DNA from 4 places in the Pseudoalteromonas sp. S4741 genome. Region 2 is predicted to be linked to each of the others. Evidence: predicted binding sites of a transcription regulator. Region 2 holds the regulator's gene; each other region holds the start of a gene.
What was found. The regulator sigma-54, encoded in region 2, starts transcription at its own class of promoters, with help from an activator protein. The targets are predictions, from matches to a motif close to GTTGGCACGNNNNTNGNNT.

Region 1 (8,074 bases), on a different contig from region 2:
AATGGGGTCTCACTCATGACTGCAACCTCATTATTAAAACTGACAATATTGAAGCTATCATCACTATCTAATAATGATAATGCGTAAAACAGCGCTTTTTTAGCTTGTTCAATAGACTGCCCATGCATAGATCCCGAAGTATCAACTACAAACACCATTTCACGCGGTAAACGCTGAGATTGAGTAAAACTATCGCTTGGCGGCATTAACATTGCTAACGCATACTGCTCACCATTTTGTGCTTGCTGAGTAAAAAGTGCAGCTTGCGCTTTCGCTATTTGAAGTGGCTTAAACTCAAGTACAAAGTCTCTATTTATGGCTTGCTGTGGTTTTAGCACAATGCTGTATTGCCCAAATGCAGGGTTTTCAATATTAACTTGATGGTACTTAGCATTTATATCAACCAATTCTAAGCCTATATCCATGTTAATTGTTAAGCTTAAATCGCTGGCATTTGCCGCCTCATTGGTTTGTTTTGTATAAACAGGGCTTAACCAACCCTGTGGAGTGAACGAAGGTGCATTAGTGTTTTTTACCGCATGCTTATCTTGATCATCGTTAACTTCCCCTGTTATTGCATGATAGCGTGGCGTAATTGTGGTTGGAAAATGAATCGCAAAGGTTCCGTGTTTGTAATCAATAATCTCTTGATACTCAAGCGTTATAACTATTTCTTCTCCTGGCCCTACATTTGCCACATTTGTAATAAACATATTTGCACGTTGCTGTCGCAACAATGAAGCTTGTTTGCCTGCTTTTTTGGCAGCTTGGTACTGTTTTTCAGCTTGGCGTTTTTTTGCTATTTTACCTTTGATAACTCGCTCGCCAATGCGCATGGTCATTGCTTGCACGGCGCTTTCATCGGGTAAAGGAAATACATAACGTGCATTTACGGCAAAAGGGTTTTCATTTATGTAGTGCTGCGTTACTACAACATGATTAATTAGCCCTGTTAGGGTCATTTTTGCATCGCTTTTTAAAATAACCCCAGGGTTAACCGCCACTCCTTGGCTATCAAACAAAGATAGTTTTGGCGACTGTGCATGGCTTTTAAAGCTGGCCAAAAGCACGATAATAATAAAAATAAAAAGGCTTACCTTGGTAAGCACTTTGGTGGGTTTACTCAACATAAATCACTCCATCGAACGCCTTGCGATTAATTGCTTGCTGTTTGATTACTTGACTGATTTAACGCACGAGTAGTGAGAGTAACGCGTCTGTCAAAAAAGTTATCTTCAAGGGTGTTACTGTTTGCTATGCTTTGTTGCTCGCCAAATGCTTGTGCGCTTAAACGTGTATGGCTTACTCCCTGTTTAATTAAGTAACTTTGTACGGCGTTTACTCTGGCTTTTGAAAGTAATAAATTTGCTTGCTCTTCACCGCGCTGATCGGCAAAGCCACTTAAATCGAGTGCGAGTTGCGGCTGGCTTTTTAATAACGCAACTAATTGATCAAGCTGCTTGGCAAAATGAGGAGCAATATCGCTAGATCCAGTTTTAAATTGCACTGTCATCGCCAATAAATTATTAAGCTGTGATTGCGTTAGTTGCTCATTTTGCTGCGTCAGTAGTTCAAGTTGCGCCTCTAGGTGGCTGTTATGATTAAGTACGTGCTGGTAGTCGTTGGTTTTCTCTGCCATTACAGTTAAAGCTTGCTGCTGCTCAGCAATGGTTTGCTCAGCCACCTTGGCATCGCCAATTAAGCCACCAGCAAATGCGCCTACAAACGCGCCAATAGGCCCACCAACAACACCACCAATAATGGCACCGGTGCTCAGGCCAACAATTGTTTCTTTTTTTGCTTCTTTTGATGGGGTATCCGCAGCAAATACTGGCGTACAAAAAGTGCTAACAAGTGTGAGTGCGATTAATGTTTTCTTCATGGTCTATTCCTTACTATTAATAATGGTTGGCAAGCTATTGGTTGGCACTTGCGTTGTATTGGTAATTTCAATAGCTGTATTAAAACACCATGAAGTGGCAATAAAGGGGAGTAAAAATGGCAAACTGCTGAGCAATTGTGGCAAAAAAATGGCAATTGTGTTTTTAACCTTACTTAGCGCAAAAACTTCGCTATAGTGCGCCTAAGTCAATATGAGTAATTAAAAAATGAAAAAAATAGCTATCGTTGAAGATGAAACCGCCATTCGCGAAAACTACATAGAAATGCTAAGCGCTCAAGGCTATCAGGTAAGTGGTTATGAAAACCGCCCTCAAGCAGAAGTAGCTTTTAAAGAAGCACTCCCCGATTTAGCCATTGTTGATATTGGCTTAGGCCATGAAATAGATGGCGGCTTTTTACTGTGCCAAACACTGCGTTCACTTTCTAAAACCTTACCAATTATTTTTTTAACCGCTCGCGACAGCGAAATAGACACCGTATGCGGCCTGCGCATGGGCGCCGATGACTACTTAACCAAAGATATTAGCTTAGCGCATTTAGCCGCGCGTATTGGTGCGTTATTTCGCCGCATGGAAGCATTAGAGCAACCCGCCGATGCCAACGCATTAATAATTCGCGGTCAACTAACACTCGACACGCAACGCATGCAGGTGCTTTGGCAGCAACAGTTGGTTGATTTAACCGTAACTGAGTTTTGGATGCTGCATTCACTCGCCCAACGACCTGGCCACGTTAAAAGCCGTAATGAGTTAATGAGCGATGCTAAAATTTATGTAGACGACAGCACCATTACCTCTCATGTAAAACGCATTCGCAAAAAGTTTATAGCACTCGATAGCCAGTTTGACTGCATTGATACCGTGTATGGCATGGGTTACAGGTGGGAGCAACCCACATGCTAAGATTTGGCCTACGCAGTAAATTTATTCTACTTTCATGCTTTTTGTTTTTGTTGCCATGGTTAGGCTACGAATACGTATGGGAAATGGAAAAGTTTTTACGCCAAGGCCAAGAAAAAACGCTCGTAGGCACTACACGCGCACTGGCCACGGCCCTGCATGAACGCCCCGCTTTATTTGACGAACAAACCAACTTTTTAGATCAAGTTGTAAAAGGTCGCGATCTCTATGCTTATAATTTAAAAAGCCCGATTCAACTCGATGGCAAACTCAACGACTGGGACGCTTATCAATCGCTGTTTTGGCTTTATGATAAACGCTACTTACAAACAGCCAATGATAACCATCAACTGAGCAACTTATCATTTAGCCATATGGTAGGTAAGTTTGATAATTACTTATATGCTGTATTTAAAGTCACAGATGACACTGTAATTTACCGTGCTAAAAACAGCCTCAGCATTACCAATAACGATTACATAAAAATTGGCCTAAAAAATCCTGATGGACAATTTAATACTTATATTATTGCTCCGCGCCAAGATGGCTGGGTCAACGCATTTGATGCCTACAGTAAAATGCCTTTTACTAAAATTCAGGGCTTTTTTAAACAAACTGAAACAGGTTACAACCTTGAGCTGCGCTTTCCTTTGAGTATGCTTGGCAATAAACTGGGGTTTGCCATTGCTGATGTTGATAGTAAACAGCCAAGCCAAACACCTAATATCATGTCTACATCCAACTTAAATAACCCAAATGATTTAGGCTCAGTACTGGTGCCCTCCCCTGAAATAAACCGTATATTAAAAGGCATGGGCCACAGCGGCAGTCGCATTTGGGTGGTCGATAATCATCACCGTGTTTTAGCGCAATCGGGCAGTATTCAAAATGCCGATGGTGTATGGGCCGATGGGCTAAAAAATCAAGCGCCAAAAACTGCGTGGCAGCGCTTTGAACAGGCCTATTTACATCCTTTGTATTATAAAATTTTAACCCGTCCTGAAGATGAATTTATAGATACCTTACACGATGTTGCTTCAATGCAAGGTACTCATTTAGCCAAAGCACTCAAAGGCCAACCCGCATCGTCGTGGCGACTCACCCCCGACAATAAAGCAGTGATTTTATCGGCCGCGTATCCTATTTGGATTGAGGATAAGGTTATTGGCGCAGTTATAGCCGAAGAAACCACCAATGGCGTGCGCACACTGCGTAATAAATCGCTGGAAAAACTGTTTAATGTGATTTTAGCGGTCATGTTAATTGGCACAGTCACTTTGTTCTTTTTTGCCTCACGTATATCGAGCCGTATTAGGCGACTACGCGATACAGCAGAGCAAGCCATTGATGCACAAGGGCGGGTAACAGGCCATATAAATTACAGCGATGCCAATGACGAAATTGGCGATTTATCGCGTAGCTTTTCAAATATAGTGAGCCGACTTGGTGGCTATACCGATTATTTAGAAAATATGTCGTCGCGCTTATCTCATGAGCTGCGCACGCCGGTTGCGGTTGTACGTTCATCACTTGAGAACTTACAAAGCTTGCAGCAAAGTGAACTGAGTCAAAAATACCTTGAGCGTGCCAGTGAAGGAGTTGAGCGTTTAGGGAAAATAATTACCACTATGAGTGAAGCAACCCGACTTGAGCAAAGCATTCAAAGTAATGAGCCAGAGCCGTTTGATTTACAAAAAGTAATTAGTGGCTGTATGCAGGGCTACCAACTTACTTATCCTAACCAGTTATTTACACTCAACATTTGCCAATGCACACTGCCAATGCAAGGTGCCCCTGAATTTATAGCGCAACTGCTCGATAAGCTAATAAATAATGCCTTGGAATTTAGTGAAGCCAAGACCGCGATTGAAGTCAGTCTGAAGCAAAGCGAAAACAAAGCAACATTAACGGTAAGTAATACAGGTACTTTATTGCCTGAGGGGCTTACTGAACATATTTTTGATTCTATGGTTTCGGTGCGCAGCCAGCAAATGCAGCAACAACCGCATTTAGGCTTAGGACTTTATATTGTCAGACTGGTGTGTGATTACCACAAAGGTACAGTAACGGCGCACAATAATGAGCAAGGTAATGGGGTGGTATTTACTGTGAGCTTGCCACTTAATAACTAAAGGTTCCCTAGAAGCTATGCCTCTTTTTTTAACAAGCGATACAAAGTATCCATACGCTTATGCGCTTGCTGCACCTTTGCTTGCGCCTCAACTTTTATAGTTAAGATAAGTAGTAACAACAGATAAAAACTAGGCTGAGCTAATACGTCTGGGAACATCAATGAAACAAATGCGATATAAGCAAAACTGCCAAATAATCCCTTAAAAATATCAAAGGGTTTAGATGAGTGTTTTTCAAACTCATCTTCAAGAACTCGTTTTTTTTCAGCTTCGCTTATCGCTAATTTTGCGTTAATTTGTTCTGGTGTCATTAAATTAACTCCTTTTAAGATAAATACAATTATGGATATGCAGCTTTCACTATTAAGAATGATAAGCAAACTCAATTGTATCGCTATTTGGTAAAAGTGACGAGCAAAAAAGGCTGAAACGTCCTAGTTATAGCAAGGACGTTTAAAAATGACTTAATGCAATATTACAATCAGTTTAAGTGACCTTGGGAGTGTTAGTGTTTAAAAACGCTTTAATGCAGTCTATTTCTGCCTGTTTGACCGTTTCGCCTATTTCGGGGCCCTTTTTGCCGCTTTTAAGCGCGTCTTGCACTATCTGCTTTTTATCCATTTTTTGTAGTTCATTGTGAATAGCACGTAATTTAGCGGCTTGTGGATAGGGCTTATCCACCAGCGTTTCGCCTCGTCCTTGTGCATCACACTGGCACGCTTGAGTAAAGGCAATAAAACGCTCTGGGTGCACTAGTGCATTTAAATTAGTGACGATTAATTTATGAATGGTTTGCGGCCTTAATTGTTCAAGTGTGTGGCAAAGGGTATGGTTATCACTGGTGAGCACGCCGATATCACGAAAGCGATTAGGTACTTTTAAACGTTCACAAAAGGCCTCAACTACAGCAACCCCTTCACGTTCATGGCCGCGTAAATTACCGCGTTTTTTATAGCTTAGCGCTTTACCAAAGTCATGGGTTAAAGCAGCAAACCGGGTTTCTAGGTTAAAGCCTAAATCGGCTGCTCGTCTAAGCACTAGCATAGTATGGACAAACACATCGCCCTCGGGATGATGATTTGCAGGCTGCGGGGTGTTTTTCATCAGTTCTATTTCAGGAAAAATACCTAACCCATCTAATGCTTGAAAATAAAGCTCGGGGTGTTTTTCGCCAAGCGCTTTTTCTGTTTCAAGCCATACTCGCTCTGGCACTAAATGTTCCAGCTCGCCTTTATTTTTAAGCTCATGCATTAATGCAGTAGTACTTGGATGAATAGACCATTCACTACCATAACGGGCTAAAAAACGGGCAATACGTAATACCCGAACCGGGTCTTCTACAAATGCGTGTGTGGTGTGGCGCAGTATTTTATTTTTTAAATCAGCTTGACCATTAAACGGGTCAATAACAGTGCCGTTTTCATCTAGTGCCATAGAATTTATGGTTAAATCTCGGCGTGCTAAGTCTTCTTCAAGCGTAACATTGGGGCTCGCATCCACTACAAAGCCGGTATAACCTTTACCACTTTTACGCTCAGTGCGCCCTAGTGCATATTCTTCTTTAGTGTTTGGGTGTAAGTAAACGGGAAAATCGCTGCCAATGGGTAAAAAGCCAAGCGCTTCCATAACCTCTGGCGTTTCACCAATAACAACGTAATCGTTATCTTTTGATTGTATGTTAAGCAGTTTATCTCGTACTGCTCCGCCCACTAGGTAAACTTGCTTTAAGCTTTGTTGCACTTTATTCCCAACCACTACTTTTAAGGTTTTCTTTGATGTTAATCATACCTAATCGCAATATAAAAATCAGTGTTGTTTGCCAAGCTTTAGTAAGCTCATTACAATAGCGCATTATTTTTTTATACCTCAACTCACCTTAACTAATGAAAAAACACTCAGCAAAAAAAGAACTTAGGTTACTGCCCATCCTTTTGGTGGTTATTATTATGTGTGTTGCGGGGCATTTCTTGCTGCAAGCTAATTTTCAAGACAGTCATCTGGTCGAATACCTATTAGCCGCGATTCCATTTGCTATGTTTGGCTTAGTGATAGTGGCCTTTAAAATGGCAGCTAAAAGTGAACAACAAGAAAATGATGAGTAAATAAGTTACTGATAGTTTTTTTCTGCTTTAGTGACTTTATATAAATAGCGTCTTGATTCCGCACGTGAGTGCTTAGTGGTGAGAATGTTATAAAACTGGCTTGCAGTAAGCTGATTTATTTGTGAAAACGCCACACTTCTATTTTTATTAAATATACGCAGTACATTACCCGCCCCGCCGTTATAAGACGAGATCATGGCAAAGTGCTTACTTTTGTCGGTACTAATTTTGTTTAAGTAGTTATTTTTTAAAATACTTAAATAGGCGCTGCCAATATCAATGTTATGTTTTGGATTAAACAATACTGCTTTGGTTGGCTGCCCAGGTACTTTTTTTATTTTTTGGTATACATCGCGCCCTGCGGTAGCCGGGATCACTTGCATTAATCCATAGGCGTTTGATGAGCTCACCGCATGTGGATTAAAGCTACTTTCGGTTTCAATAATGGCATAAATAAGTGCTGCCGATATTTGATATTTTTTTGCAGCCGCCAGCACATAGTCACTGTATTTTTGTTTTCTTAAATGGGTGTTTTGCTCCACTAAATCAAAACTAACCGACGAAATAACGTGCCCATATTGACGTTGCTTTTTTAAATTATTATTTACTAAATAACGCGCAAATCGATTAGCACGCCAGCTATATTTTATGGGTAACTTATCTTGATCGAGCACTTGTTGGTATAAAAACGGCTCGCCTTCTAAAATTGGCGCTTCGCTGGTAAAAATATCGGTTTTATCGGGGTTGCTGGAGGTCAGTAAGGTCATAACAATGGCCTGCTGTAACAAGCTTATTGTATTTTTTAACGCGATGGTTTCTACTTTTACAGTGCCTTGCTCAAAATCAATAATGGCACGCGCTTGGTAATCATTACTGTATTTTACGTATTTTTTGGCACTAGGTTGCTGAGTGTTTTGTTTACCCCACTTGCGCCCAACAACGCTTTCTAATGCGGCTAAAAGCTGTTTTACGCTACCAACCTGTGCCTTAATAGAACGGTGTGTTTTTTGTGCTTGCTTGTGAATTGCAACCACGTCAG
Region 2 (8,074 bases):
GCGCCCTAAGCCATGGGAAAAAACTTACGTTAAGTTACCTGCTTTTGAGCAGGTCAGTGTTAATAAACCATTATATGCTCATGCATCGCGTATTTTGCACCAAGAAACCAACCCTGGTTGTGCAAGAGCGTTGTTTCAGCGTCATGGCGATCGCTCTATTTGGGTGAACCCGCCAGCTTATCCACTTGAAACCCAAGAAATGGATGATGTGTTTGGTTTACCGTATCAGCGCATTCCGCACCCAAGTTATGGCGACGCTAAAATTCCTGCTTACGATATGATTAAAACGTCGGTAAATATAATGCGCGGTTGTTTTGGCGGCTGTTCGTTTTGTTCCATTACCGAGCATGAAGGGCGAATAATTCAAAGCCGTTCTCAAGAATCAATTATTGAAGAAATTGAACAAATTAGAGATAAAGTGCCAGGCTTTACTGGGGTTATCTCTGATTTAGGTGGGCCAACTGCAAATATGTATAAACTGCGTTGTACCAGTAAAAAAGCAGAGAGTACGTGCCGTCGCTTGTCGTGTGTGTATCCTGATATTTGTAAGCATATGGATACTGACCATACCCCGACTATCGATTTATATAAAAAGGCGCGTGAGGTTAAAGGGATCAAAAAGATCTTAATTGCTTCGGGCGTGCGTTATGACCTTGCTGTACGTGATCCTCGTTACGTTAAAGAGCTAGTAACCCATCATGTTGGTGGATATTTAAAAATAGCACCTGAGCACACTGAAGATGGTCCATTATCTAAAATGATGAAGCCGGGTATGGGTGCCTACGATGAATTTAAAGCGCTATTTGATAAGTACTCTAAAGAAGCGGGTAAAAAGCAGTATTTAATTCCATACTTTATTTCTGCTCACCCAGGGACTAAAGACGAAGACATGGTTAATATGGCTTTGTGGCTGAAATCGAATGACTTTAAGCTTGATCAGGTGCAAAACTTTTATCCGTCACCTATGGCTAATGCGACCACCATTTATCATACTGAAATGAACTCGCTTCGTAATATTAAAAATAATACTGAGCAAGTTGCTGTGCCTAAGGGCGCGCGTCAACGTCGTTTGCATAAAGCAATTTTACGCTATCACGATCCTGCCGGTTGGCCAATGATCCGCGAAGCCCTGCGTAACATGGGCAAAGCTAAACTCATTGGTAAAGGTCCAAATTGTTTAGTGCCAGAAGAAGGGCGAGATGAAAGACAAACTAAAGGCGTAAAAGGTAATAAGGGCGGTCGTCCTGCGCTTACTCGTCATACTGGCTTTAGCCAGTTTAAAAAAGCCAACACTAAACCTAAGGTAGGTGGTAATCGCCAGCGCGCTAAGTAGCCTTAACTTATGTAAAGTAACTATCGGCTTAAACAAAAACACCGCGTATTGACGCGGTGCTTTTGTTTATAAAAAGATTAGAGCCTAAATCAATAACCAAGTCGCAGTACCTAAGAAGGCAAATATACCAACAATATCAGTTACTGTGGTTAGTACCACACTGCCTGCAAGTGCTGGATCTATTTTCATTTTTTTAAGCAATAGTGGGATACTAGCACCCGCAATACCTGCTGCAACTAAATTCATAAACATAGCAAACGCTAAAACACCACCGAGTTTGAAATCCCATTGCCAAAGCGCAACGACACCGGCAATTAGGATAGACCAAACCATACCGTTAATCGCGCCGATAGCGAGTTCTTTTAATAATAAAAAACGTTGGTTAGTTTGGTTGATATGGCCCACCGCGATACCGCGAATAACCAAAGTTAAGGTTTGGCTGCCTGCAACCCCACCCATTGACGGAACAATACCATTGAGCACAGCAAGAATTGGTAATATAGCTAAGGTGTTTTCAAAAAAGCTCGCCACAATTGCAGCCAGCAATGCAGTTAGTAAGTTTACACCCAGCCAAATTGAGCGCTTTTTAGAGCTTTTTAACACAGGTGCAAAGGTATCTTCTTCATCATCTAAACCCGCTAAACCCAGTAAACTGTGCTCAGCGTCTTCACGAATAACATCAACGATATCATCAATGGTGATCCGCCCAAGCAAGTGTGCGTTGTCATCAACAACCGGTGCCGATATCCAGTTATGACGCTCAAACAATTGTGCAACTTCGCTCTCATCCATTGAAATAGGAATAGACTCACAGTCTTCATCCATTAACTCATGAACAATTTTTTCAGGGGGATTAGTTAATAAAGTACTCAGCGATAGGGCGCCTAAAAAGCAGTTATTTTCATCAACCACATATAAGTCATCTGTACCCTCAGGTAATTCGCCGCGTAAGCGAATATAACGTAGTACCACATCTAGAGTCACATCGGGGCGAATAGTAACGGTATCTATATTCATCAATGCGCCAGCAGAGCGCTCTTGATACGATAAAGCCTGCGTTGCACGTTCTCTATCTTGAATATCCATAGCGCTAACAACATCTTTAAAAACAGTGTCAGGTAGGCTACGTAGTACTTCCCCTAAATCATCATGGCCCATGTCTTCGGTTGCAGCAGCAATGTGCTCGGGTGCCATTTGCGCAATAATGCCCAAACGTACATCTTCAGACAGCTCTTCAAGCACATCACCTTGTACATCAGGATCAACCAGTTGCCAGAGCATACGACGAATTTTATGGGGAGATGATTCTAAAAGAAGTGCGGTATCACAAGGTGCCGTTTTTGCTAGCATGCGCCTAACTTGAACAAATTGACCACTATTTAGTGACTTAGTCACCTGTTTTAGTTGTTGTAGTGGAATATCTTGTTCTAAAGCTTCAGGCATTGGCGTCCTTAATTAAATTTTATTACACGATGATGGGGTATTGCTTTATCTTACTTTATATCAGTAAACTACCTCAACCACTATTAATCTAAGTTTAGGATGATGAGTTAATAATGAACTTTTTTATTCTTGCTCATTAAATCGTTGGTCGATGAGTTCACCTATTGCGCTAAGTGCAGGCTCAGCGTCGGGGCCTTCGCATACCACCTTAACTTCTTTGCCTTGGCTGCTTTCGAGTAACATAAGTGCCAGCACGCTATCGCCAGCGGCTTGTTTGTCATCTTGAAATAAAGTGATTGTGGCATCAAATTGCACAGAAAGCTGAGCTAATACTGTCGCCGCTCTAGCGTGTAATCCTAATTTGTTTTTTATTAAAAATGTATTTTCTAAGCGCATGACATGTTCTCACTCGGTATTATTCTTGTTCTCGGTGGCGAATTTTTACATTAGGATGGCTCATTGCAAAGCTTTCGCCAATGGTTTGCGCTAAATAAACAGAGCGGTGTTGCCCACCGGTGCAGCCAATTGCAATAGTCAAATAGCTGCGGTTATTTCTTTCTAAATGAGGCAGCCATGTTTGCACGAATGTTTGAATTTGCCATGTAAATTTTTGTACTATGCTGTGGCTGGCTAGGTAGTCTTTTACTGGTTGATCTAGCCCTGTGAGTGGCTTAAGTTCAGGCTCCCAATGCGGGTTTGGTAAAAAGCGAGCGTCAAATACATAATCTGCTTCTTTGGGTATACCGTGCTTAAAACCAAATGACTCAAAGGTAATGATCAGTTGTTTGTCTTTTTTACCGAGTATTTTTTCACGAATAGATTCAGCCAGCTGATGCACACTTAAATCCGTAGTATCAATCATATAATCGGCACGGTTAATGAGCACATCAAGGAGTTGTTTTTCTTTTTTTATTGCTAAATCAAGTGGCAGTGAGTCAATCGAAAGAGGGTGAAGGCGCCGTGTCTCTGAAAAGCGTTTAATTAAGGTTTGATCGTCACTGTCTAAATAAAACACCGTTGGCTTAGTAAAACCAGGTAAATATTCAATGATTTCATTAAACTGTTGCTGCTCTTTAGGTAAATTACGCACATCAACACTTACGGCTATTTTGTTGTAGCTGTCGGAAACACTACGAACAAGAGATGGTAATAAATTTAAAGGAATATTATCTACACAATAATAACCTAAATCCTCAACAACACGCAGCGCAACAGATTTACCAGAACCTGAGCGACCACTTATAATTATTAATTCCATTTATCACCCTTAATTGTTACTACGGTTGACTTACAATTACTTGATACAGCTCATTGTCGGATTTTGCCGCTCGTAATTGCTTACAAAATTCTTTATCGTTGAGCTTTTCTGCTATAGTGGCTAAGGTTTTTAAATGCTGCTTATTGTCACCATCAGGTACAATTAAGGCAACAAAAATGTCGACCGGTCTGTTATCTATCGCATCAAAATTAATAGCCGTTTCGCTCACTAATATAAGAGCAAGAGGCTCTTGTACACCACTCATACGACCATGAGGAATTGCAATTCCTCGACCTATACCTGTACTCCCTAGTTTTTCTCTGGCGGTTAACGCGTTAAGAATATCTTGTTGTGTTAAATAGGGCAGTTTATTGTGAGCCAATTCACTGATAAATTCTAAAATTCTTTTTTTACTATTAAAAAGGACCGCAGCTTTACTGCAGTCCTGACAGATAAGTGAGCTTAATTTCATAGTGTTAGTGTCGAGCAAGTTTCTCTTTGTGTTTAATTACTTGACGATCTAGCTTGTCAATCAGCGAGTCTATAGCGGCATACATATCTTGGTGTTCAGTAGAAGCAAAAATCTCAGCGCCACTAACATGAACGGTTGCTTCGGCTTTTTGGTTTAGTTTTTCTACATCGAGAATAACGTGCACATTCGTTATGTGATCAGTGTGCCTCTGTAACTTCGAAAATTTACTATTTACGTAGTCTCTAAGCGAGTCGGTAATATCTACATGGCGACCAGTTAAATTCAGTTGCATAAACATTTTCCTCTTTGTTGTACGCCTTAAATCAAACTTTTACGTTGATTTGACGGGGGAATAGCTAGAGATTCGCGATACTTTGCAATAGTTCTCCTTGCTACTTTAATTCCTTGCTCAGCCAATATATCTGCAATTTTACTATCACTCAATGGTTTAGCTGAGTTTTCTGCAGCGATTAATTTTTTAATTAATGCGCGTATTGCTGTCGATGAACATTCGCCACCATTTTCAGTGCTTACATGGCTTGAAAAGAAATATTTAAGCTCAAAAATACCGCGTGGTGTGTGCATGTATTTTTGCGTAGTAACACGTGAAATAGTCGATTCGTGCATTTCTACCATTTCGGCCACGTCATTAAGTACCATAGGCTTCATCGCCTCAGGACCATGTTCAAAAAAGGCCTGTTGTTGTTGCACAATACAGTTAGTTACTTTAAGCAGTGTGTCGTTTCTACTTTCTAAGCTTTTTATAAACCATTTAGCTTCTTGTAAGTGTGAGCGAATAAACTGGCTATCGCCGCTTGATTTAACCGTACGCGACATAGCTGCATATTGGCTGTTTACCCTAATTTTAGGCATGCTATCTGGGTTTAGTTCAACCACCCAACGGCCTTTCACTTTTTTAACCGACACATCAGGAATAACGTACTCAGACTCTTCTCTAACAATAGTGTCAGCGGGTTTTGGGCTAAGCGTGTGAATTAACGTCATGACTTCTTTAAGCTCATCTTCTTTGAGCTTAGTTTTTTTCATTAACGTGCGATAATCACGCGCAGCCAGTAAGTCAATGTGATCGGTTAAGATCATTTTTGTTTCGTTTAAAAAAGGCGTGTCTTGGTCAAACTGATTTAGTTGAATACACAAACACTCTTGTAAACTACGCGCGGCTATTCCTACCGGATCAAATAACTGAATACGCTTTAAAACGGCTTCTATTTCATCAAGTTCAACTTCATCTTCTATGTCGTTTTCTTGATTAAAACTTTCTAATATTTCTTCACAGCTAAGGGTTAAAATACCAGAATCGTCCACAGCTTCTACGATTGCAATCGCGATGGCTTCATCTGTTGGGCTAAATGGCGTCAGTTGCAATTGCCACATTAAATATTCATGCAGCGTTTCAGTTGAAGAGCCTTGATAAATTGATTCATCTTCAGGCATTGGTCCCGAGGAAGAGGCAGGTGCTGCGCTCATGTATTCATCCCATGTAACATCCATTGCCATATCATCGCTAATGGTGTCTTTGGTCATGGCTTCGCCGCTATCTTGCTCATATTCGCTAGGTTTTTCATCAGCTGAAGCACTTAGCGTTGATTCATCGGTATCGGCTTTTTGTTCGTTTTTACCCGCAGCATCTTCACTGTAATCTTGTTCTTCAACTTCAAGCAAGGGATTACTATCGAGTGCTTCTTGAATTTCTTGCTGGAGATCCAATGTACTGAGCTGCAATAAGCGAATTGCTTGTTGCAACTGTGGAGTCATTGTAAGTTGCTGGCCCATGCGCAGCTGTAATGATTGCCTCATTTATCTCTAACAATCCTTTTAAATTAGTATGATTAATCTTAGCAGATGCTTAGTGGAATAACACACATATTAGAGCTTGAACTGCTCGCCCAAATAAACATCGCGTACTGTTTTATCGTTTAATACATATTCTGGAGTGCCTGATGCAATTAACTCCCCATGAGAAACTATGTAGGCTTTTTCACAAACATCAAGTGTTTCGCGGACGTTGTGATCTGTAATCAATACGCCAATTCCTCGGTTTTTAAGGTGCTCTATAATCTTTTTAATATCTAATACAGAGATAGGATCAACCCCTGCAAAGGGTTCGTCTAGTAGTATAAATTTAGGATTTGCTGCTAATGCTCGCGCAATTTCAACACGGCGACGCTCACCACCTGACAGAGCCATACCTTGGCTGTCACGAATATGCTGAATACTAAATTCATCAAGTAAATTATTTAAGGTATCTTCACGTTGTTGCTTATTGAGCCCTTTACGTGTTTCTAATATAGCCATTAAGTTTTGATAAACCGTCAGCTTTCTAAAAATAGATGATTCTTGTGGTAAATATCCTATCCCTAGGCGAGCTCGACTGTGCATTGGTAATAAAGTGATATCTTGATCATCGATTGATATTTTACCTTTATCGCTCGGTACAAGGCCTACAATCATGTAAAAGGTCGTGGTTTTACCTGCGCCATTGGGGCCAAGTAAGCCGACAATGCTGCCTGCTTCAACTTCTAGACCAACGTTTTTCACCACTTCACGGCCTTTATAGCTTTTCGCTAATAGCTCTGCTTTTAATGTGCTCATGGTTGGCCTTTATCGTCTTCTTTTTTGTTTTCAACAGGCACTAAAATAGTGTGTACACGGTCTGTTGAGTTTTCGTCTTTTTCTGCGCTAATTAACTGCTGCTCTATATCGTAGGTGATACTTTTAGCAGTTATTTTTTGACCTGCTTGAGCAATACTGGCATCGCCGATTAAGGTTAAAAAACGTTGCGAAACATCGTAACGTACTTCATTCGCACTGGCACTCATGATGGTGCCATCTGCTTGTGTTTCTTCAAAATATGCAGGGCTGCCTGTGGCAATTAATAATTGCTTGTTATCGCCTAAGTCATCGCGTTTATGCACTTCTAAACGGTCAGCTGTGATACGGCGATTACCATGAATAATTTCAACATTTTTCTCAAAAATGCCCACGTTTTCTTTTAATTGACCTTCCTGCCTGTCAGCACTAATTGAGATTTGATTAGCCGCAGGAGCTTCAGTGGTTTCCTCTGCATGGCTATGAAATGCAATCAGTAATGAAGGAACAATTAGAATTTTAAATAGGTTATTGGTCATAATATAGGGTTCGCGTATGGTTAATAAGTTTAATCACTTCGGTTTTTAAATCGGCCTCAAGGCCTTTGCCTGTGATTTTTAAATTAGGTCCTGTAATAACGACAGGCTGCTCTGACTGCATAGTGAGTAGTTTTATATCTACATTGATGCTATCGGCTGTGATCGTATCGATCATGGCGTTATCGGCTAAATTTAGCGCTTTTACATTGCCCTCTAATACGAGTTGACGATCGTCGTAGAGGGTGGCCTCATCAGCGTTAATACGCCATGTTTGCTGCTCGTTGTATAACGTAAATATAGGTTTTTCAAAAAAGGTAAAACCAAGTTGTTGGTATAACTCCATTTTTACCGCAGTTACTTTGTGGCTTATTTTACCTTGTTCATCATAAGCCGTTTGTTTTAGCTCAATAGCGGTATAA
Region 3 (8,074 bases), on a different contig from region 2:
ATCTAACGGTAATGCACTGAACAGTATTTTGTTATCATTTGTAGCTACTGCTTTTTGAGCAACATAAGAAACAGCCATTTCTTGTAGCGATTCTTTACTAAATACTTGAGCCTTTAGTGGTAAAGTGAAGCAGAGGCTAGCTAGAAAATAAAAAACACTGTATCTTCTGGTTTTTTTTAACAAACTCATAATGTTTCGACTATGCTTATGGTTGCAAACAGGGTATAAATATTTTGCGTCAGAATTTAGACGCCCCCGTTGTGTTATGACGCTTTATTAATTGAAAGCAATTATCGTTCCTTATATTTGTTTTCTTAGGAGATTAAATGGCCGGCATTTTAGACTCAGTAAACCAACGTACACAGTTGGTTGGGCAAAACCGCTTGGAGTTATTGTTATTTAAGCTTAATGGGCGTCAGCGCTTTGGCATTAATGTGTTCAAAGTAAGAGAAGTTCTTCAATGCCCTCCATTAACCAGCATGCCAAAATCTAATGCTTACATTCGTGGTGTAGCACACATTCGAGGCCAAACTATTTCAGTGATTGATTTATCGATGGCTGTAGGCGGGCGGCCCATTAAAAACATTGAAGACAGTTTTATTATTATTGCAGAATATAACCGCACAGTGCAGGGTTTTTTAGTTGGTGGTGTTGAGCGAATTGTTAATATGAACTGGGAAAAAATAATGCCACCGCCATCAGGAGCAGGGCGTTATTCTTATTTAACAGCCGTCACTGAAATTGAAAATGAGTTGGTAGAAATACTCGACGTAGAAAAAATCTTAAACGAAATTTGCCCAGTTAATACTACGGTAAGTGATGATGTTGCCTCGCAAGGCACTATACAAAAAGATTTAGGCGAGAGAATAGTATTTATTGCTGATGATTCGGCTGTTGCGCGAAATCAAGTAAAACGAGCATTGGAACCATTAGGTGTAACAACTGAGTTGGCTAAAAATGGTAAAGAAGCTTTAATAAGATTAAAAGAAATTGCAGAGCTCGATTGCGTAAATGATATTACAGAGCGAGTAGGGCTACTGATTTCTGATGTAGAAATGCCAGAAATGGATGGTTATACGCTGACTGCAGAAATCAAAGCTAATCCTAAGCTCGCGCCACTACATGTGATTTTACACACATCATTGAGTGGTGTTTTTAATCAAGCGATGATTGAAAAAGTAGGAGCAGATGATTTTATTGCAAAATTTAACCCAGACGAGCTTGCAACAGCCGTTAATAAATGGGTTCATCGTGATTAATAAACATAGGTGTTATTGATTTGACTAATAAAGATTTACAGCAAAATGAATACGATCAATTTCGCTTATTTTTAGAACAACAGTGCGGTATTGTTTTAGGTGAAAATAAGCAGTATTTAGTAAAGAGTCGTTTGGCACCATTAATGTCTCGATTTAATGTTGATTCGTTATCTGAACTGGTAAGTAAAACGCTAGGTGTACATGAGCGCCAGCTGCGCGCAGCCGTTGTTGATGCCATGACAACCAATGAGACATTGTGGTTTAGAGATCAGTATCCGTTTGAGTTACTTAAAACCAGATTATTCCCTGAGTTTAAAACGTTAAATAGGCCATTAAAAATATGGTCTGCGGCGAGCTCATCAGGACAAGAACCCTACTCAATAGCGATGTCGGTTGCTGAGTTTCAATCCAGCAGCCCTGGTGTTTTAAAAATGGGTGCACAAATAATTGGTACAGATATATCAAATACCATGCTTGATATATGTAAACATGCTGAATATGACGCATTGGCATTGTCTCGCGGACTCTCTGCACAGCGCCGTAAAAAGTTTTTTAAAGACAGCGGCAATGGCATGGCACAAGTGGTTGATTCATTGAAAAAGCAAGTGAGCTTTAGGCATTTAAATTTGCTCGATTCGTACGCCTTAATGGGTAAGTTCGATATTATATTTTGCCGTAATGTTTTAATTTACTTTTCACCTGAGGTGAAAGCCAAAATAATTGCAAAATTCTCTCAAGCACTTAACCCTAAGGGGTACTTATTTTTAGGTGCGTCGGAGTCTATGTCTGGTTTAAGTACTGACTTTGATATGGTGCGTTGTAACCCTGGTATCATTTACCAAAAAAAATGACCTTCATAAATATATTATCCCTCCACTAAACGACGCCCATTGCGTCGTTTTTTGTTTTTATTATCACTATTTTCACTGCTGGCTCATTTATTGCTTATCGGTACTGAGTCAATTTTTTGGAGGTAGTTATGGCTATCAGTTTTGATAAAGCATTAGGCGTGCATCCGCATGCGATGTTGATCCGTTCGCAAAGAGCAGAAATGCTCGCTACTAATATCGCAAATGCTGATACGCCCGGCTATAAAGCAAAAGATATCGACTTTGCCTCAGCATTAAAAACGGCAAAGTCCAACCAACTAAGCGGCAATACCATGGTAAGAACCAATGAAAAACACATTGCCGGTGGTACCCGTAGTGTAGGTAGTAATGAACTATTTCGTACGCCAAATCAAACAGATACAGGTGATGGCAACTCTGTTGATATACAAGTGGAACGGAACTTGTATACACAGAATGCTATGGAGTATCAGGCCAGTGTCCAGTTTCTTAATGGTAAATTTAAAGGCCTGAAAAAAGCCCTCGGTAGTCAAGGAGCCTAATTATGAGTTTATATAATGTGTTTGATATTGCAGGTTCGGGTATGAGCGCGCAAAACGTGCGATTAAATACCACGGCAAGTAATATCTCTAATGCCAATACAATTAGCTCTTCACAAAATGAGACGTACCGAGCGCGACAACCTGTATTTGCTGCGGAGCTAACAAAAGCGTCAGCGTCAGCAAGCAACCCACAGGGCTCTGCCGTTGGTGTAAAAGTGTTAGGAGTGGTTGAAAGTAATAAACCACTACAAATCGAATATAACCCAAATCACCCGAGTGCGGATGAAAATGGATATATTTACAAACCCAACGTGAATGTTGTTGAGGAGATGGCAAATATGATTTCTGCTTCTCGCTCTTATCAGACAAATGTTCAAGTTGCTGATGCAGCTAAGCAAATGTTAAGTAAAACACTGCTGTTAGGTCAGCGGTAACTGAGGGTAGCTCATGAGTAACGATATTAGTACTTCTTCATCCTACATGGACTCTTTACGTTGGCAAGATAAGCAAGTGCCAAAAAAAGAAGAGAGTGATGCGTTAACCCAAGAAGATTTCTTTTCGTTGTTAACACAGCAGTTGTCATATCAAGATCCCAGCAAACCAGCTGATAACGATCAGATGATTGCACAAATGACAAACTTTACTATGGCTGAAGGGATCTCAAATTTAAACTCTAACTTTGAGTCTTTAGCTGCGTCGATGACATCAAATTCAGCATTGCAAGCATCAACACTGGTAGGCAAACAAGCTTTGTTGGAGTCGGATACACTGGAGCTTAATGAGTCGGGTGAATCAAGAGGTTCTGTTGTAGCTGAAAAGCCAGTCGATAGTTTAATGATTCGCATTGAAGATGCATCCGGGCAGTTGGTTAAAACTATAGATTTAGGCACTCAGCCTGCAGGAGCCATCCGTTTTGCATGGGATGGTAAAAATGAAGCGGGTGAACGACTTCCACCTGGTGAATACAACATCAAAGCAGAGGGTAGTACAAATGGGGAATTTTCAAGCCTCCCATTAGCTACATTCAAAAATATTGAAAGTGTTAATATTAACGGCTCAAGCGGCATTATTATTAATACTAAAGAAGGTGCGGTTAGGCTGACTGATGTCGCAGAAATCGCGTAATAGATTTTATGTATTTTTTTAGCCATCAGGCTAAATATTTTTAGGTTAGAGGTTAATTATGAGCTTCAATATTGCATTAACAGGCCTTGCTGCCGCACAAAAAGATTTAGATGTTACCGCCAATAACATTGCCAACGTAAATACCACGGGCTTTAAAGAGTCTCGCGCCGAGTTTGCTGATGTATACGCATCATCAGTATTTAGCGCCGGTAAAACGAAAAATGGTGATGGTGTACAAACCACTATGGTTGCCCAGCAGTTTCACCAAGGCTCGTTGCAGTTTACTAATAACTCACTTGATTTAGCGATTACGGGTGAGGGTTATTTTGCCATGAGTCAAGATTTAGGCGCTCAAGATTTTACTTACACACGCTCCGGGGCATTTAAATTAAACAAAGACAATTTTGTTGTTGATGCAAAGGGTAATTTTTTACAAGGGTTCCCCGTTGACGAAGCAACTGGTGATACAACATCCGTAAGCTTAAGTACCTCTTCAGCACTACAAATACCAGACTCGTCCGGGTCTCCACGTGCTACCTCTAGTGTGTACAGTTCATTTAATTTAGACTCCCGTGCAGATGCGCCAACGCTTCCTTTTAATCCTACTGAAAGCGCAACATACAATTCATCAACATCAACAACTGTTTATGATTCTTTGGGTGAACCTCACGTGCTTCAGTTTTTCTTTGTGAAGAACGATCCATCAGTCCCTGGTGATGAAAACCAATGGGATGTACATGCTACGCTTGATGGCAAATCTTTTGGTAGTGATGGCGTTGAACAGGATGGAACAGCAGCTCTTCCGTTTGAGCCTATTAGTACGTTTAAATTTGATTCGAGCGGTTTACCCTCGACCACAACTGTAAATGGCACAACAACACCTAATGTAGGTAACACATTTAATCCGTTATCTATTGTAGCCGGTGGAGGAGGGACACCAGGGTTATCTGATATGTTAACAAATGGAGCTAGTTTTCCTGCTAACATAGATATAAATTGGCGAGATCAGGCTGGAACCGCCAATAAAGTACCAACACAGTATGCAAGTCGCTTTGAAGTAAAAGCACTTGAACAAGATGGTGCGACAGTAGGACGTTTAGCGGGTATTGATATTGGCACCGACGGCAAAGTAGTGGCGTCTTATAGTAACGGCGATTCAACATTTTTGGGACAAGTTGCCATGGTACGCTTTTCAAACTCGCAAGGTCTACAGCAAGTAGGTGACACTTCATGGAAAAAAAGTTTGACCTCGGGGGAACCAATTGCGGGTGAGCCAGGTTCAGGCACACTAGGCAACATTAATTCGTCAGCTCTTGAGCAGTCTAACGTAAACTTAACCAATGAGCTGGTTGATTTGATTAGTGCGCAGCGTAACTTCCAAGCAAACTCTCGTGCGCTTGAGGTTAACTCAACTATTCAACAGAACATCCTTCAGATCAGATAATCATATTTTGATTTATTTAGGCTGCTACGTGCAGCCTTTTTTATTCCTCTCTTAAAATCTTATTCATGCTTTAATTTAATTTGGCACTTATATTGCATTTACCCATATATAGATTTCTTAATGAGTCGATGTTATGGATAAAATGGTCTACATAGCCGCATCTGGCGCTAAACAAAGCATGCAAGGGCTTGCTCTTAAAGCCAATAATTTGGCAAATGCGAATACCACTGGGTTTAAATCTGATTTTGCGCAAGCACGATCAATGCAGGCTTTCGGTGAAGGTTTGCCGACTCGTGTTTTTGCTATGCAGGAGCGCCCAGGATCAAACATGGCATCGGGCGGTGTTGTTGAAACAGGTCGCAGCCTTGATATTGCTATGAGTGATAACGCATGGCTGAGTGTTCAGGATGCCTCTGGTAATGAAGCCTACACAAAAGTGGGTTCGTTAAATATAACGGCTGAAGGTATGTTAACTACCAGCGACGGTCGTCAAGTTATTGGCGAAGGTGGGCCCGTCATATTACCGGTACCGATTGAAAAAATTGAATTTAGCAAAGATGGCACTATTCAAGTTCGCCCTCAAGGTGCACCGGCTAACTTTTTAGAAGAAGTTGATCGGCTAAAAGTGGTTGATGCAAACAACGCCACGCTCGAAAAGGGTAACGATGGCTTATTTAGAGCTAAACCAGGCCAAATAGTTGAAACATCGGCCAATGTACAAGTATTAGGTGGCACATTAGAAAAATCGAATGTAAATCCTGTGCATGAAATGGTCGATATGATCAGTCACCAACGCCAATTTGAATTACAAGTAAAACTGATGAAAACAGCTGAAGAGATTGACGAACGTCAAGAACAGCTGATGCGCATCGTTTAACTTTAACGTGAGGATATTATTATGAATCCAGCATTATGGATAAGTAAAACAGGGCTTGACGCTCAACAAACTGATATATCGGTTATATCAAATAACTTAGCGAACGCCAGTACAGTGGGTTACAAAAAAAGCCGCGCTATTTTTGAAGACTTACTCTACCAAAATATTAATCAACCAGGCGGTCGCTCATCGCAAGATACCGAAATGCCGTCAGGTTTAATGCTTGGTGCGGGTACTAAGGTGGTGGCTAACCAAAAAAACTTTTCGCAAGGTAATATGCTCACCACTGAAAATTCATTAGATTGGATGATTTCAGGTCCTGGCTTTTTTGAAGTATTGCAACCGGATGGCAATATTGCTTATTCGCGTAACGGCCAGTTTACCACCGACGGTGATGGGCGTGTTGTAACCTCGGGTGCTGGTTATGTTGTTCAGCCTGAAATGAATGTACCTGACGATGCACAGTCGATCACCGTATCTCAAGACGGTGAAGTGTCAGTTCGCGTTAAAGGTCAGGCCGAAAACGTGGTTATTGGTCAGATCACGATTAGTGATTTTATTAATCCGTCGGGCCTTGAGCCTATAGGGCAAAACCTTTATACCGAAACTGCGGTAAGTGGTGCGCCTGTTCAAGGTAATCCGGGGGTTGAGGGCCTAGGTACAATTATTCAAGGTTCACTTGAAACATCAAATGTAAATGTGACCGAAGAGTTGGTTAATTTGATTGAAACTCAGCGAGTTTACGAAATGAACTCAAAGGTAATTTCAGCGGTTGATGAAATGATGAGCTACATCAATCAACAATTATAGTTTTGGGGGATTGTATGCGTAATATTATGTTATTTGCAGTAGGGACTTTACTGTTAAGCGGTTGTGTATCTACACAAAATAATGAAGTAGTACAGGACGATCCCTATTATGCACCTATGTATCCAGAGCCTAATATGGAGCCAGTAGTAGCAACCGGCTCTTTGTTCAGTACACAATTATCGAATGACCTATATGCCGATAAAAAAGCACTTAGAACAGGCGATATCATTACGGTTAAATTACAAGAGTCGACCCAAGCCACAAAAGCGGCTAAAACAGAAACAGATAAAGAAACCGATGCCAGCCTCGACCCTGTTATTGGCTTAGGTGGTTTACCGGTTAATATTGGTGGCGATAGTATTCAATTTGGGGTTGGTAGTGATGCGTCGTTTAAAGGTGACTCAAAATCAAATCAATCAAACAGCCTAGTTGGCGATATTTCGGTTAACGTGATGCGAGTATTACCAAATGGTAATTTAGTGATTCGTGGTGAAAAATGGCTAACGCTAAATACCGGTGAAGAATTTATTCGCTTAGAGGGGTTAGTGCGTCCACAAGATGTTAATGCTGATAATACCGTTGAGTCTAATCGAATTGCGAATGCGCGTATTCAGTATTCAGGTAAGGGTCAAACTCAAGAGGCACAAAGCCCGGGTTGGTTAACGCGTTTCTTTAGTAGCTCATTGTTTCCCTTTTAGAGGACATTCAACATGAATGGTTTTAAAGTTTTTTGTTTTATGGTGCTACTAGGCTGGCAATTTACTGCCAGTGCTGAGCGAATTAAAGATGTGTCTATGGTCGAAGGGGTGCGCTCAAACCAATTAGTGGGCTATGGATTGGTTGTTGGTTTACCAGGTACCGGAGAGCAAAGCCGTTTTACCGAGCAAAGTTTTAAAGGCATGCTTAATAGTTTTGGTATTACACTACCTGCGAGTTTAAAGCCAAAAATTAAAAATGTTGCAGCAGTCGCGGTTCATGCAGAACTCCCCCCATTTAGAAAGCCAGGGCAAACTATAGATATTACTGTGTCATCAATTGGTAGTGCGGGAAGCTTACGTGGCGGTACGTTATTACAAACATTTTTAAAAGGGGTTGATGGCAATGTATATGCTATTGCACAAGGGAGCTTAATTGTTGGTGGCTTAGGTGCTGAAGGCCTAGATGGTAGC
Region 4 (8,074 bases), on a different contig from region 2:
CAGATGTACGTTACGAGCAACTACTTCTTTACCTGTGCCCGACTCTCCTAAAATAAGTACGTTGGCATCAGTTTTAGCCACTTGCTCAATCAAAAAGCGTACATCTTTGACAGCTTCAGTTTCGCCAACCAAACCATCAAACGATTTATGTGGTTTAGGGTGTTTATGATCGCTTGGCAACATGCGTTGATATTGCTGGCAATCGTGCAAAAGTTGAGTAGTGACATCGTGGTTAAATGGCTCAGAAATCAACCCCACTACATTAGCAATGCTCAGTAGTGGTTTTAAGGTTTCGCCAATTAATAAAAAAGGAACTGCAGGATAGCGCTTAATTAAGCTTTCATGATCAAACTCTTGTAACGCTCCCAAGATAACCATGCATTCTTGTTGTTGGTACTTATTACACTCTTGTTCGAACTTTTCCTCGTCAAGGCTTAAAACAGCTTCACCAATAAATGTCAGTGAAGCATGTAAACCAATCGCACGATTATTATTATTATCTAGAATCAAGATCATTTGTTAGCGAACCACAGTTACAACAAGCTATTAGTATTTAAATTGTAAGCGAGTTTGACGTGGATGCAAGCACTCAACGGCAGTTTTTTGACATCATTGCCAAAAAACTGCCACTTTTTCACTATCCACTTTATAATTAAGGGTCAAAACCTTCAATGTACAAACTTTAGAGATTAATACAAAAGCACTGTAATAAGTGTTAATTAATAAAGCCATAGAGTAAATTGCTAACGTACCTAATAAATATTTTTACATAAATGTTCAAAGATATACCACACTAAATGTTACACACTTTTGTTAAATCAATATATACATCTTCTATGTGGCCATGGAATGCATCAACACAAGCATTAATAAATTCCATTCGATTTTCCAAATTACTGTAATAATAGCTGCATGCCATAATGTAACTTTGAAAATATTTAAATGAACCTTGAATTAACCAAAAAACAGCCTCATTATCTTTAGAAATTTTATGCAGTAGTTCATTTTGTAAATAAAATGCCCCAGCTAAGGACTCTCTACTATCAAAATTCATATTTGTAATTTGTAAAAGCTCCTCTAGATATGACTTTGTACTACTAACTACACTTAATGTATTTCTTTCTACCGCCTCCATAGACAAGTTCTCTAATGAAGACGAATTCTTTAGGAGTGACAATATTTTTTCTGGTTTATTTAAAATCTTGTTATTTACTTTAATATTAGAGATTTTTTTTGGTTCAGCATTTTCAATATACGCACCATCACATGTATTATAAGCTCTAACATTTGGTTTACTTTTCAATAATTCCTCAACACTTCCCCTTGATGAGTCAAAAGTAAAAGTTGTTAGCACTTCATCTCTGAAATTGCCTTTAACTTTTGTTTGCCCCTGCATGAGCCTATCTGCTCTCTCTCTGTATTTATAATCTTTATCATAATAAATACTGTCTTTTGCATGGTGAGTATCTTCTGAAATAAAACCAAAATCAGTCCCAACTAAATATATGTTTTCAAACCCTAATTCAGTTGCAACAACTAAGCCTGCATTAGTCACTGTTGGGTTAGTAAAACGAGGATATGAAAGTTGTGCATTTTTATCTGATAGTTTGATAAATGTCCCACCAGCATCATTGATTTTTGTTAATAAAAACGTTGACTTAAACCTCGCCAAAATCGGAGTATATACAGTATTAAGTGCTACAATATTTAGTTGTTCAAAACCAACATCAATTTCTTTATCCCTCTCTACAGCTAACACAGAATATTCCAACCTAGGAGAGCGCTCCATTTCAACATGAATGTCGGGTTTAATATTATTAGACAATAAAGCTTTCAGAGCTGTACCGCAGGAAACAATAACGAGATCTTCAATATGTAGTTTTATAAAATTAATTGCTAAATCTAAAGAAGGTCCATTAGCGACAAGAAAAACTGGCGCTTTTTTTAAAGGGTTTCTTATCGAGGCCGAATGTTTAATTACTGGGAATTTTGATTTTAAATTAGACAATGTATGTTCTAAGCCAATAACTTCATCTTCAAAAAAGCCCCAACCTGAACTCCATCTATACCCAAGACTTTTAATTTTATTAATGGTTTTTTCCATTAAAGGACTATCATAATGTTTAAAATAGTGAATTAAACTTACGTTAAACATCCCTTGCTTATGTAGAAGTGAATTAACCTCATAGACTACTGAGCTTTCATCTCCACCAACACAAATACGAAATACTCCGCCTAAAGAAACACAACGTTCAGCTAAAGGTCTTAGTTCTATACAATGTAATAGAGCATAGAAAGCACTGGGGTTTGGCTCAAACAACAGAACATTAAGAAGCTCTTTCTGATTAAAAAGCTCCTCAATTTGATAGCCAAGACCTGCACCCAAGAAACATACAAAATCAAGCCTTTTTTCCTGTGTAGGCCTTATAATTTTACCTGTAGTTTGTTCATTGCGTACATTATACATTGATTTCAGTAATGCTTGCTGTTTGAAATACATTTCCTCATCTGGAGAGTGTTGTATTTCATAACGAGAATAAACAGGATTATTAAGGTACTTAGACACCTGCTTTTTAGCTAAAAGTAAGGGGCTTTCTTCATATACGAAGCAACCATTATTCAATAAATTTATATTTCCATTTTTATCAAAAGCAATACCGGTGTCTGTCGCTTTAAAGTCTTTAAATTGTTCATAAATAGCTGGTAACTTCTCTTTAAAATAACTTAGATTTGCCAACAAGGTAGCTTGTAAAAGCATTTCTTTAATTTGAATCTCACTATCAGTCAAAATATACATTCCCGTAATTTATTAGTCGTTAACATGTAAACGGCCTGTTGAATAGTTTATCTATTCTCACGCAAAAAATTTATACAACTTAATTTTATAGCAAATAATAGGCCAGTAAATTAGCTAGTGTCACGTCGGTTTTTTGACAAACCAAACTAAGCTTTCTTTTACTTTTTATTTCCCAATGTTGGATAAATTAAGTAATTCGGTATATGCTTGTGACAAACAGCTACAGCACCCAAACCAAAAACATGGCATTATATTTGCTTTAGATTTATAAATATATTGATTCAAGGTTTTACCATGGCACATATTTCAGTAAAAAAATACAGTCAAGTTAGTGTTAGCAACATTAACGATATGACTCCTTATGAACAAATAAACCTAATTTTCAGCAATATCATCGGACGACTTGCCGCAACAAAAGGATTTATTGAGCGAAAAGAAATTGAAAAAAAAGGTGAAAACCTATCTACTTGCATTTTATTGTTTGGTGCTTTGCAAGATGCACTTAATTTAGAGGTTGAGCAAGATCAAAGCATTTCAAATAACTTGCTTGCATTATATGATTATTGCCAACGTAAATTAGTTGAAGCCAATGTAAATAACGACATTGATGCTATTAATGAAGTCGTCAGTATTGTAAAAGAAGTCAAAGAAGGTTGGGACAATATACCTGCAAATGAACGCAGCCCTGCTTTATAATGACAACACAAGTGAATGCGACGCAAGTAACCCAATTACTTTCACTCGTTAAAGAGCAAACGAGTGAAGGTAATGCTGATGATGCTTTGTTATCACTCAACGATTTAAACTCATTAATACAACAGTGGTGTGAGGGGAAAGGCTCGAATAAGCCAACCCGTGACGAACTTGCCAGTATTCAAGTAGAAATAAAAAACGCCTTATCTACTGCAATGCGGGTTAAAAGTGAAACTGCTGAAGCACTGTTGAAAAAAAAGCAGTCCTCTAAAGCTATTTCTAAATACAAACCTTTATAACTAAAAAAGCGCCAACTGTGAGTTTAGCGCTTTTTATCATTGTTGCTTTATTTAGTCTTGTTTTACAACACCAGGCATATTCTCTAACTGGGCCTGCACATAGCTACTAGTTGAATTAAGTTGCGCTACCAGCAAATCCATACTGTTGTACTGTGCGTACAGCCTTGATTCCAATGATTCCATTTTGCGGGCAAAGTCGATACGCTCATCATCAATTCCGTCTAACTGTGTTTGCTTACTATCAATACGGTTTTGTACGATGCCATCGCTATCAGTGTAAAAGCTCATTAGCTCATCAAACGACTGGGCAAAACCCTCGTCATCACTCTCACCTAAAAAGAACTCTTGTACTAAATCGACACCATTTTCAATTTGTTCATTGAGTCGCTCTGTATCTAAAGTTAGCTTGCCGTAACGATCAGCCTCAACGCCTAATTGCGAAAGTGATAAACTGCTGCCATCACTTAATGGCACTTCATTGGTCAACTGTTGACGCAGCTTTGACATCACCCCACGTAACATTGAGTCGCCCGCCATAACCCCTACACCATCTTCACCTGAAGCCCCCAAGTTATTACTTAACTCAAGTAATTCATTGTAGCTTTCGATAAAGCTGTTTAAGCCAGCTTGTATATTGCTGTTATTTTCGGTTACTTTTAGGCTACTTTCATCATCGTCGGTATCATGTACTTTTTTGGCTGTTATATCGATACCATCAATTACTCCTGTAAACTCATTGCTACTGCTCGACACAACTAAAGTATCGTCTATAGTTATTTGTGCATTTTGCGCGGCATTGACTTCAGTAATATTAGTAACATGACTTACAGGGTCAGCATCAGAAACATCATATGCTAGGCGCGATAAACCGCCGGTATCTGTGTTGTTACCATCGCTGTCTTGCACGGTAATAGTAATCGCATTTTCTTCACCGGTTTCTTTACTGGTGAGTACTAGGTGCTGGCCTTCATCACTGGTCACAATGGTCGCGACTACAGAATCGTTAGAATCTGAGCCTGTAAATGGGCCGTTATTAATTTGGTCTCTTAAATCTTGAAGGGTATTAGTCGGTGATAATACGGTGGAAAAACTGTTATCACCAGAGCCAATCGTAATAACGCCGCCACCAATGGCTTCATCAGCTGCAAACGCAGGCGATGACAGCTTATGGGCTTGCGCTAATGCATCGACCTTTACATTATAACTACCCGGCTGGGCGTCTTTATCTGAACTTAACGAAATAAAATCGTCATTACCAGAAACACTGCGTTTTTGGTAGTTATCAACGTCACCTAAGGCTTCCATGGATGTTTGTAGTTTTGCAAGGGCTGACTTTAATGCACCTGCTGCTGAAATATCGGTCGTAAGCGTTGCTTCTTTTGTATTTAAGCGTGATGTAAACGGTGCTTGCTCTGCATTAACTAAAGCATCAACAATATCTGATACCGCTAAGCCAGACCCTAAACCATTAAATGAAATAGTCATATTTACACCCTCATACTTTTATATACTCAAACTACACTGATTGATCGATTAACATACCTGCCGTTTCAGACAGTTTCGCCACTAAGCTTAATACTTCTTCAGATGGGTATTGTTTGATCACATCGCCACTTGATTTATCAATTACTTTTATCACATCACGGCCTGACTCTTCATCTACTTTAAATTGCAGACTACGGTTCATTTCTCCCATAAAATCCTGCAATTGCTGCGCCACTTTTTCAAGCTGGTCATGATCAAGCTGCTTCTCAGTTTGTTGATGCTGTTCATTACTTGCAAAATCTGACGCTTGCTTTTGAGTATTGCCGTCCGTTTGATTTGGCTCTGCTGTCGCATTAGCAGTAAGTTGTGGGCTAGCTTCAACCTTGCTATCTACTTTTTGCACAGCGAGAGCGAAATCAGGGCTTTGGTTTATTGCACTCATAACGCCTCCTTTTTTTATTTGTACCTTTGAGGTAAAAAACGCAAAAAGGAGGTTAGCTAAGCCATCCCCCTTTTTAATTTTTATGCAACTAATGCTGACTTAACCATTAGCTTAGCTAATCATTTACTTTTTTGCTATTAGCCAATTAAGCTAAGTGCTGCTTGTGGTAACTGATTCGCTTGCGACAAGATTGATGTACCCGCTTGTTGCAATATTTGGTTTTTAGTCATTTGCGCGGTTTCTGTAGCAAAGTCAGTATCTTGAATACGGCTACGTGAAGCAGATACGTTCTCAGAGATATTTGCAAGGTTGCTGATTGTATGACCAAACCTGTTTTGTACCGCACCTAAATTTGCTCGCTGAGAGTCAATATTAGCAATTGCATTATCGATGATAGCTAGCGCATCTTGCGAGCCTCTTTGGTCTGTAATATCAACTGAGGCGACATTTTCAAGAGTACTTACATTTTCATTAGTATCTGCGGCAATAGTTGCATCATCACTTGTAACTGTAAATACTTCAGCTGAATTTAACTGTACCGTACCAGCAACTATTACACCATCACCAGCTGCTAGAGTTTGCGCAGTATCACTATCTTCACCATCATATGTTTGCCCTGTAACACTTATACCAACAGTCGTTGCAGTTGATCCTGTAGCACTTTCAGCTAAGCTAGTTAACTCTAAATCTTCACCTGTATTATTTGAAATGGTTAAGTCACCATTTTCAATTGATGCTGTTACACCATGTTCATCCGTTTTAGCATTAATGGCTTCAGCCATAGCTTGTTGATCACTTTCAACATTTCCTGTACCAACATAAGATACTGTTATTTCATCACCATCATCTAAGCCTGCTCCATCAAGCTTAAAACTAATTGTTTCACCTACATCACCTGCTGTTGTTACTTCAATCTTAGCTTCAGAACGAGCTTGTGCAGAAACGCCTGTAGTCCCAGTATAACTATTTATTGAACCAGCAATTTCAGATGCAGTTGCTTCAGCCCCTATTGTAACCGTTGCTTCTTCCCTGCCTTTGATTGTGTAATCACCTCCAGCAACACCATTATCTATAGCACCTGTACTATCTGCTGCAGATGCTTCACCAAGTCCAGCAGTATCACCCTGTAAATTAACTTGATTAGTGCCTATTTTATTTGCCGCTACACTTGATAATGACACATTAATAGTTTCGTTTGAATTAGCACCCACTTGGAATGATTTAGAACCAAAGCTACCATCAAGCAATTGTTGACCACCAAATGAAGTTGTTTCTGCAATACGCGTTAATTCAACTTGTAGTGCTGACACTTCTTTTTGTAGTGCTTCACGATCTTCTGTTGAGTTCGACCCATTTGCTGATTGCAGTGCAAGCTCACGCATACGTTGCAAAATACTTGTCGACTCGTTCATCGCGCCTTCTGCGGTTTGTGCCATTGAAATACCATCGTTGGCATTACGCTGCGCTACCGCTAAACCATTTACCTGTGAGGTTAAGCGATTTGAAATTTGTAGACCAGCTGAGTCATCTTTTGCGCTATTAATACGCATACCTGAAGCCAAGCGCTCCATTGATGTCGCTAAGCCTTGGCCTGATTTTGAAAGATTACGCTGAGCGTTTAATGAAGATACATTTGTATTTACTGTTAAAGCCATGATAAAACTCCTGATTACTTACGTAATGTTGCTGTTTTGATTTAACCAAGAACTGTCACAATTGTATGTTCAAGCTCTGTACTGGTTAAGTTAACGGCGGCAGTTAAATTATCTTTAGCTTTTTTTTAAAAAAAGTGTGTTTAATTGAAGATGATAAATTTAATCATCTGATTTTAATTACTTTTTACTTTAAATTTATTTTATGATTTTTGGCTAAAACCTTATTCTACAGTGATAAACACAGCGTTGTAGGCGAAATTTTACATCGCACTTTTCATTAAACACCCCATACTTATTTCTGCTTTTTTATTTTAGTTTTCTCTGTGGAATTCTGTGCAGCTCGGTGGTGAATTTATTTAGTCATTAATTACCACAAAGATATAAGAGGCGCTGGGCGCTTCCTGAGAAATAAAAACTTTAATCGAAGTATAGTAGTGCCAGGTAAATTGCCGCCAACATGGTTTATTGTTACGTAGTAAAAAAGCGCACCCCGTGCGCTTTTCGTATACTTTTTAATTGTGCAAGAGCAACGCTTTAATTAACCACCTAATAAACTAATTGCGGCTTGTGGTATTTGATTCGCTTGCGACAAGATAGATGTACCCGCTTGTTGCAGTATTTGATTTTTCGTCATTGCTGCAGTTTCACTTGCAAAGTCAGTATCTTGAATACGACTTCGTGATGCAGACACATTTTCAGATAT

Region 1: the regulator sigma-54 is predicted to act here: its motif matches at 1,908-1,926, upstream of pdsR (proteobacterial dedicated sortase system response regulator).
Region 3: the regulator sigma-54 is predicted to act here: its motif matches at 2,188-2,206, upstream of flgB (flagellar basal body rod protein FlgB).
Region 4: the regulator sigma-54 is predicted to act here: its motif matches at 3,039-3,057, upstream of fliS (flagellar export chaperone FliS).

What each region holds. Positions count from the first base shown of each region.
Region 1 covers NZ_PNCN01000015.1:49,648-57,721, reverse strand. Annotated here, with positions in the region: gene CWC30_RS02500 (marine proteobacterial sortase target protein) at 1-1,130, opposite strand, end outside; gene pdsO (sortase-associated OmpA-like protein PdsO) at 1,157-1,882, opposite strand; gene pdsR (proteobacterial dedicated sortase system response regulator) at 2,109-2,804, shown strand; gene pdsS (proteobacterial dedicated sortase system histidine kinase) at 2,798-4,933, shown strand; gene CWC30_RS02475 (hypothetical protein) at 4,948-5,244, opposite strand; gene CWC30_RS02470 (multifunctional CCA addition/repair protein) at 5,420-6,673, opposite strand; gene CWC30_RS02465 (hypothetical protein) at 6,817-7,035, shown strand; gene CWC30_RS02460 (murein transglycosylase domain-containing protein) at 7,041-8,074, opposite strand, start outside.
Region 2 covers NZ_PNCN01000063.1:9,939-18,012, forward strand. Annotated here, with positions in the region: gene CWC30_RS10570 (YgiQ family radical SAM protein) at 1-1,333, shown strand, start outside; gene mgtE (magnesium transporter) at 1,418-2,776, opposite strand; gene CWC30_RS10580 (HPr family phosphocarrier protein) at 2,900-3,172, opposite strand; gene rapZ (RNase adapter RapZ) at 3,192-4,034, opposite strand; gene ptsN (PTS IIA-like nitrogen regulatory protein PtsN) at 4,054-4,506, opposite strand; gene hpf (ribosome hibernation promoting factor) at 4,511-4,798, opposite strand; gene CWC30_RS10600 (RNA polymerase factor sigma-54) at 4,825-6,324, opposite strand; gene lptB (LPS export ABC transporter ATP-binding protein) at 6,394-7,119, opposite strand; gene lptA (lipopolysaccharide transport periplasmic protein LptA) at 7,116-7,655, opposite strand; gene lptC (LPS export ABC transporter periplasmic protein LptC) at 7,645-8,074, opposite strand, start outside.
Region 3 covers NZ_PNCN01000042.1:1,433-9,506, forward strand. Annotated here, with positions in the region: gene flgA (flagellar basal body P-ring formation chaperone FlgA) at 1-189, opposite strand, end outside; gene CWC30_RS07890 (chemotaxis protein) at 327-1,259, shown strand; gene CWC30_RS07895 (CheR family methyltransferase) at 1,280-2,110, shown strand; gene flgB (flagellar basal body rod protein FlgB) at 2,239-2,649, shown strand; gene flgC (flagellar basal body rod protein FlgC) at 2,652-3,083, shown strand; gene CWC30_RS07910 (flagellar hook assembly protein FlgD) at 3,097-3,774, shown strand; gene flgE (flagellar hook protein FlgE) at 3,833-5,218, shown strand; gene CWC30_RS07920 (flagellar basal body rod protein FlgF) at 5,352-6,095, shown strand; gene flgG (flagellar basal-body rod protein FlgG) at 6,117-6,905, shown strand; gene flgH (flagellar basal body L-ring protein FlgH) at 6,920-7,603, shown strand; gene CWC30_RS07935 (flagellar basal body P-ring protein FlgI) at 7,616-8,074, shown strand, end outside.
Region 4 covers NZ_PNCN01000042.1:20,082-28,155, reverse strand. Annotated here, with positions in the region: gene CWC30_RS08010 (sigma-54 dependent transcriptional regulator) at 1-516, opposite strand, end outside; gene CWC30_RS08005 (motility associated factor glycosyltransferase family protein) at 794-2,788, opposite strand; gene fliS (flagellar export chaperone FliS) at 3,092-3,493, shown strand; gene CWC30_RS07995 (hypothetical protein) at 3,493-3,789, shown strand; gene fliD (flagellar filament capping protein FliD) at 3,841-5,274, opposite strand; gene CWC30_RS07985 (flagellar protein FlaG) at 5,306-5,716, opposite strand; gene CWC30_RS19060 (flagellin) at 5,854-7,371, opposite strand; gene CWC30_RS07975 (flagellin) at 7,910-8,074, opposite strand, start outside.